Regions from separate parts of the Isoptericola sp. NPDC060257 genome, predicted to be linked through region 1. Evidence: predicted binding sites of a transcription regulator. Region 1 holds the regulator's gene; the other holds the start of a gene.

Evidence for each region. Region 1 encodes HspR, which represses chaperone genes until heat shock. Its sites were predicted from a motif close to AAGTTGAGTCNNNNNGACTCAACTT; they were not measured.
Region 2: a site for HspR is predicted at 2,216-2,240, ahead of ACFWEK_RS18155 (LppM family (lipo)protein). Genes of this name have one in related genera too.

Annotation. Positions count from the first base shown of each region.
Region 1 is NZ_JBHXAW010000335.1:670-4,069, reverse strand. Features, by position in the region: gene ACFWEK_RS19455 (DnaJ C-terminal domain-containing protein) at 1-977, shown strand, start outside; gene ACFWEK_RS19450 (heat shock protein transcriptional repressor HspR) at 1,048-1,476, shown strand; gene ACFWEK_RS19445 (DUF1540 domain-containing protein) at 1,643-1,951, shown strand; gene ACFWEK_RS19440 (hypothetical protein) at 1,980-2,786, opposite strand; partial or broken gene ACFWEK_RS19435 (sigma-70 family RNA polymerase sigma factor) at 3,006-3,400, shown strand, end outside.
Region 2 is NZ_JBHXAW010000285.1:622-4,021, forward strand. Features, by position in the region: partial or broken gene ACFWEK_RS18145 (bifunctional transcriptional activator/DNA repair enzyme AdaA) at 1-20, opposite strand, end outside; gene ACFWEK_RS18150 (alpha/beta hydrolase) at 83-1,087, opposite strand; gene ACFWEK_RS18155 (LppM family (lipo)protein) at 1,080-2,153, opposite strand; gene clpB (ATP-dependent chaperone ClpB) at 2,301-3,400, shown strand, end outside.

The DNA of each region.
Region 1 (3,400 bases):
TCTACTCCGCTCTCGGCGTCCCCAAGGACGCGGACGACGCGGCCATCAAGAAGGCGTACCGCAAGCTCGCGCGCCAGTACCACCCGGACCAGAACCCGGGCGACGCGTCGGCGGAGGCGAAGTTCAAGGAGATCGGCGAGGCGTACGCCGTGCTGTCCGACTCCGAGCAGCGTCAGCAGTACGACGCCGTGCGCGCCATGGCCGGCGGCGGCGCCCGCTTCGCGGCGGGCCCGGGCGGGGGCGGGGGCAACGGTTTCGAGGACGTCTTCGGCTCGATGTTCGGCGGCGGCGCCGGCCCGAACGAGCGCTATCAGCAGTACCCCCAGGGGGGCGCGGGTGGCGGAGGCTTCGAGGACATCCTCAGCTCCATGCTCGGCGGCCAGGGGGGCTTCCGCGGCGGCCGGCAGCGCGCCGGCTTCACCACGCCGCAGAAGGGCCCGGACGTCGCGGCCGAGACCACGCTGCCGTTCCGCACGGCGGTGGAGGGCGCCACCGTCGAGTTCACGGTGGACGGCCGCAAGGTCAAGACCAAGATCCCCGCCGGGGTGAACGACGGCCGCAAGCTGCGCATCCGCGGCAAGGGGCGCCCCGGTTCGGGCGGCGGCGACGCCGGCGACCTGGTGGTCACCGTGCACGTCGCGCCGCACCCCGTGTTCACGCTCGACGGCGCGAACCTGCGCATGACGGTCCCCGTGACGTTCGCGGAGGCCGCGCTGGGCACGACGGTCGAGGTGCCGACGCTCGACGGGCACACCGTGAAGCTCAAGGTGCCGGCGGGCACGCCTACCGGGCGGGTGCTGCGGGTCAAGGGCCGCGGCGTCAAGAACGCCAAGACTCAGGGTGACCTGCTCGTCACGGTCCAGGTGGCCGTGCCGCAGAAGCTCAGCAAGAAGGCGAAGGAGGCGCTCGAGGCGTTCGCCGCCGAGAGCGACCACGAGGACGTGCGGGCGGGGCTCGCGCAGCGCGCGGCGGAATGACGCCGCGGCGGCGCGCGGGGCGACCGGCCCGGGGCGGCACCGAGGAGCGGCACCGAGCGAGGAGGTAGCGATGGTCACCGAGGACGCGCCGGTGCTGACCGTGTCGCAGGCGGCCCGGCTCGCGGGCATGCACCCGCAGACGCTCCGGCAGTACGACCGCCTCGGGCTGGTCACGCCGCGCCGCACCGCCGGCCGTGGCCGCCGCTACTCGCAGCGGGACGTCGCACGACTGCTCGAGGTGCAGCGCCTCGCGCAGGTGGAGGGCATCAACCTCGCCGGGATCCGGCGCATCCTCGACCTCCAGGAGCACGTCGCCCAGCTCGAGGGCCGACTCGCGGCGCTCGCCATGCAGCCGCCCGGCGGCTGGGTGTTCACGGCAGGCACGACGGGCGACGTCGTCGTCGTGCGCCGCGGCCAGCGCGTGCGCCGCGCGGAGCGGGCCGACCTCGAGGCCGAGGAGGGCGCGCTGGTGCTGTGGCGCCCGCACCGCCGCGGCTGACGACTTTCCGCAACGCAATTCTTCGCTAATTCGCGAGGCAATGGGTAAGGCATTCCTTATTTGACCAGTCGTGAATTCGATCGCGCATTCACTGTGCAATTCCGTGCGAGAGGAATATCGTGGTCGAAGGCGGCGAGAGCCGGCGTCGAGCGGCGAGGAGCGCACCATGAGCACGCTGATGGAGATGCCCGAGGTCACCGAGTGCACGGTCGAGGGCTGCGGCTACAACCACGACCACGGCTGCCACGCCGGGGCGGTGACGATCGCGGGGCACAGCGGCGACGCGGCGTGCGCCACGTTCATCCCGCTGAGCTCCAAGGGCGGCCTCGAGAAGGTCGTCGCCCACGTGGGCGCCTGCCAGCGCGGCGACTGCGTCCACAACACCGACCTCGAGTGCGCGGCGTCGGCCATCCGCGTCGGCCCCGGCCCCGACGACGAGAGCCACGCCGACTGCCTCACGTACGCGCAGCACTGACCCGACCCCCGGGACGTCCCCGGGGCGGCTACCGGGCCAGTTGCGTCAGGAGCTCGACGGCGGCGGCGTGCGACGTCGGGAGGCGCTCCACCCATACCCGGGTGGGGCGCCTCAGCACGTCTCCGAGGCCCATGAGCGCGGCGTTGCGCTCCACCACCCCGCGGGTGGCCTTGGCCAGGTCGGGCACCCCCGTGTCGCGCCGCGCGAGCACCGTGAACACGCCGTCCGTGAGGGCGGCCATCGGATGGCCCTCCCCGAAGACCTGCTCGAGGGCGCGCCCGACGGTCGCGGAGCGCGCGGCGCGGTCCCACGGGGCAAGGCCGTCGACGGCGACGTCCACGACGACGAGGCAGTGCGTGTCCGGCACGCCCTGGTCCGCGCCGACGGCGGCGCCGTAGGTCTCCCGCAGCCGCTCGGCCAGGTACTCGCGGGTGGGCAGCCCCGAGCTGGGGTCGCGCAGAGCGCCGAGCGCCGGCTCCGCGTCGCGGCCTCGCACCCACCCGACGGCGACCGCGCGGATCGCGTCGGGGTCCGGCGGGTGGTGGGCGGAGCGGTACAGGCACTCGACGTCGTCCAGCGTCTCGCCCAGGCCGACGCCGGCCCGCCCGCGCGCGGCGCCTAGCCGGTGCGCGGCGGCGTGGGGGGAGCGGCCGTCGTCGAAGGCCTCGACAAGGGCGTCGACGGCGGGGTGGTACCAGTCGTCAGGACGCAGCCACACCTCGGCGAGGCTCGTCGCACGCCAGCGGTCGATCACGTCCGGGACGTGCTCGGGTGCGTCGTGCTCGGGCGCATCGTTCTCGGGCGCGCCGCGGGGGCCGCTCGTGGACCGGTTCATGATGATGGGACCGCCATGGGCAGCCATCATGACGCAGTTGTCCGCCACTTTCATCGGTAGGTGCCCCGGGATAGCCCTCTCCGCTGCCCGAGGCACGGAAAACTGCGGAAATCCTGCGCTGTTCCTGGGGAATTTCACCCCGGAGGACGAGGCGGGGAGCACGTAGAGTACGGGAGTCTGCGCGGTTGGGCGCGCAGTGCAGCCAGAGCGAGGTCGGCCATGACGGACGTCTACGTGGGGTCAGACGACTCGGCGCGCAGCGACGCCGAGCTGATCCTCGACGTGCGCGGCGGCGACCTCGAGGCGTTCGGGGCCCTCTACACCCGGCACGTCCCGGCGGCGCGGGCCGTGGCCCGGCAGTACGTCCGGTCGTCGGCCGACGCGGACGACCTCGTGTCCGAGGCGTTCCACCGCGTGCTCGACGTGCTGCAGCACGGCGGCGGCCCGGACGCGACCTTCCGCGCCTACCTGCTCACCGTGGTGCGGCGCCTCGCCGCCGACCTCGCGCGGGGCGTGAAGCGCACCCGCCCGACGTCCGACGACGGCACGTTCGAGGCCGCGCTCGGCCTCGTGGACCCCACCGACGTCGCCACGTTCGAGGGCTTCGAGCACTC
Region 2 (3,400 bases), on a different contig from region 1:
TGGTGGGCCGTCGTCGTCATGCCCCCATCCTCACGCGGTCCACCGACGGAGGGCTAGCGGGAATCGGACACGACCGTGGGTGCTAGGGGAGCGCCTCGACCCAGTCCAGCACGGTGGTGAGGTAGGTGTCGCGGGCGGGCTGCGGTGAGAGGGCGAGGTCGTGCGCGCCGCCGGCGACCGTCCGCACGGTGACGTCGCTGCCCAGGCGGGGCGCCCGGTCGCGGATGTGCGCGACGTCCAGCACGGAGTCCGTGGTGACCAGCTCGTCGTGCCACGACCGCGCCGGGCCGGACCGGTCGGACGCGAGCACGAGGACCGGGATCGTGAGGTCCAGCCCGCGGGCCACCCGGTGCTGCGCCCGGCGCACGGAGCGCAGCCACCCGGCGCGGGCGGGGAAGCCGGCGTGCGGCTTCCAGGCCAGGTCGTAGTCCCACTCTCCGCCGGTCTCGTGGTGCAGCGCGGCGCCGTAGTGCTCGCCGATGGCACCCACGACCACCCGCGGCGCGACGCGTCCGACGACGTCGATCGCCCAGGTCGCCGGGCCGCGCATCAGCCAGCTCTCGTTGAGCTCCAGCCACGGGCTGTTGAGCACGAGCGCGTCCGCGCGGGAGGGGCGGGCGTTCGCCCACAGGGGCGCGACCAGGCCGCCCGTGGAGTGCCCGAGCACCACCAGCCGCTCGTGTCCCGCGGCCCGCACGACGGCGGCCGCGGCGTCGAGGTCCTGGGCGTACAGGGCCAGGTCGTCCACGAGGTTCGGGTCGCGCCCGGCGGCGACGTGCGCGGCCAGCGCCCGTCCGTGGCCGCGCAGGTCGACGGCGTAGAACGCGTGCCCGCGGGCGGCGACGGTGCGGGCGACGTGCGGGTGGAAGAAGTAGTCGACGAACCCGTGCACGGACAGCACCGCCGTGCGCGCGACGCCGTGCGGGCCCGGCGCGCCGTCGTCGTCCGGCGTGGACGGCACGTGCCGCACCAGCACGGCCTCCGCGCCACCGGGCAGCGGCAGCGTGCGCGCCCGGAACTCCGGGCCGAGGACGTCCTCGCGCCACGCCCCGGGCCCGGGGCGCGGCGCGGTCTGCGCGTCAGGCACCCTGCGCGGGACCGGACGGGCGGTCCTCGTCGCCGGGGCGGTCGTCGGGAGTGCCCGTGACGTCGGGCTCGACGTCGGGACCCGGCGTCGCGGCGGGCTCCTGCCGGACGGTGTCCTCCTCGCCCGGGCGGCCGGGCTCGAGCGGCTCCGCGACGGGGCCGGTCGTGGGGCCGGCGGGCGGGGCGGCCTCGGGCGCGGCCTCCGGCTCGAGCGGCTCGGCGACCGGGCCGGTGCCCGGCTCCGCGGGCGGGGTCGCGGGCGCGCCGAAGACCTGCTCCTCCGGCGTCGGGCCGGCGGCGGGCACGGCCCCGGGGGCGGCCTGCGCGGCGAGGGCGGCGTCGCCCGTCGCGGTGCCCGTGACCGTGCCCGTCGACGTGGCGGGGCGGCGGTTGTTCCGCACGACGAACCACACGACGAGGCCGATGACGACCAGTCCGACGACGAGCCCGACGATCCACCACGGGAAGCTGCTGCCCGCGCTGGCGGCGCCGACGGCGTGGATCTCGGTGTTCTCGCCGACCGTCGGCGTCCAGGTGACGGTGTTGCCGTCGATGGTGCCGGTGGCGTCGCTGACCGGGCCGGGGAAGGTGATGGCGAGGCTGACGTCGAAGGCGTCCTGGACGTTCTGCGGCAGCGACTTCAGCTGGTCGGCGCCCTCGGAGAGGTTCATGGTGCCGTCGACGACGTAGTCGTCGCCGTCGCGGGTGATGGTGAGGTCCTCGCCGCCCTCGCCCGAGATCTGGCTGATCGGGGCCTCGGTGAACGTGTACCGGGTGCCGGTGTACTCGTCGTCGGAGTACGGCTCCTGGGACGTGCCCTCGGGGAGGTTCTGGGACAGCTCCCCGCCCGCCTGCTTCCACAGCTCGCCCGGCTCCATCCCCATGGTCTCGGCCAGGCTGTTGGAGACGGCCATGACGATCGAGCCGGAGACGGTGTCGTCCTCCGACAGCGTCATGTCCATGTCGACCTTCATGCACCCGGCGAGGGCGAGGAGGCCGACGGCGGCCAGGGCTGCCGCGATCGCGGTGCGGAGGCGGCGCACGGGGCCGCGGGCTGGAGTGGTCACCGGCCCAGCATCCCGCAGCGGCCGTCCGGGAGCCACCCGGCACCCCGGGCGGCTTGCGATCAAAGTTGAGCGGAATAGACTCAACTTTGGCGGCGTTCCCCCGACAGACGTTTTTCCCGTGTCATCGCACGTCATCCCGGAGGTCCCATGGACATCAAGCTCACGACCATGTCGCAGCAGGCGCTCGGCGACGCCGTCCAGTCGGCGTCGGCCGCGGGCAACCCCCAGCTCGAGCCCGTGCACCTGCTGCAGGCGCTGCTCCAGCAGACGGGCGGCGTCGCCGTCGGCCTGCTCGACGCCGTCGGCGCGAACGCCCAGCAGATCGGCCAGCGTGCCCGCGCGGCCCTCGTCGCCCTGCCGCAGGCGAGCGGGTCCGCCGTCGCGCAGCCCGCGCCGTCGCGCGCGATGAGCGCGGTGCTGGAGAACGCGGCCAAGGAGGCCGAGGCGCTCGGCGACGAGTACGTGTCGACGGAGCACCTGCTCATCGCGCTCGCCGCCGGGCAGTCCGCCGCCGCCCAGGCGCTGGCCGAGGCGGGCGCGACCGCCGACGCCCTGCGCGCCGCGCTGCCCGCCGTCCGCGGCTCCTCCCGCGTCACCAGCCCCCACCCCGAGGGCACGTACAAGGCGCTGGAGCAGTACGGCAGCGACCTCACGCAGCGCGCCCGCGACGGCAAGCTCGACCCTGTCATCGGCCGCGACTCCGAGATCCGCCGCGTCGTGCAGGTGCTCAGCCGCCGCACCAAGAACAACCCCGTGCTCATCGGCGAGCCCGGCGTCGGCAAGACCGCCGTCGTCGAGGGCCTGGCCCAGCGCATCGTCGCGGGCGACGTCCCGACGTCCCTGCAGGGCAAGCGCCTCGTCGCGCTCGACCTGGCGGGCATGGTCGCGGGCGCCAAGTACCGCGGCGAGTTCGAGGAGCGGCTCAAGGCCGTGCTCGAGGAGATCACCGCGTCGGACGGCGAGGTCGTCACCTTCATCGACGAGCTGCACACGGTCGTCGGCGCGGGCGCCGGCGGCGAGGGCGCCATGGACGCGGGCAACATGCTCAAGCCGATGCTCGCCCGCGGCGAGCTGCGCCTGGTCGGCGCCACGACCCTCGACGAGTACCGCGAGCACATCGAGAAGGACCCGGCCCTCGAGCGCCGGTTCCAGCAGGTGTTCGTCGGCGAGCCGTCCGTGGAGGACACGGTCGCGATCCTGCGCGGGCTCAAGGAGCGGTACGAGGCGCACCACAAGGTGACGATCGC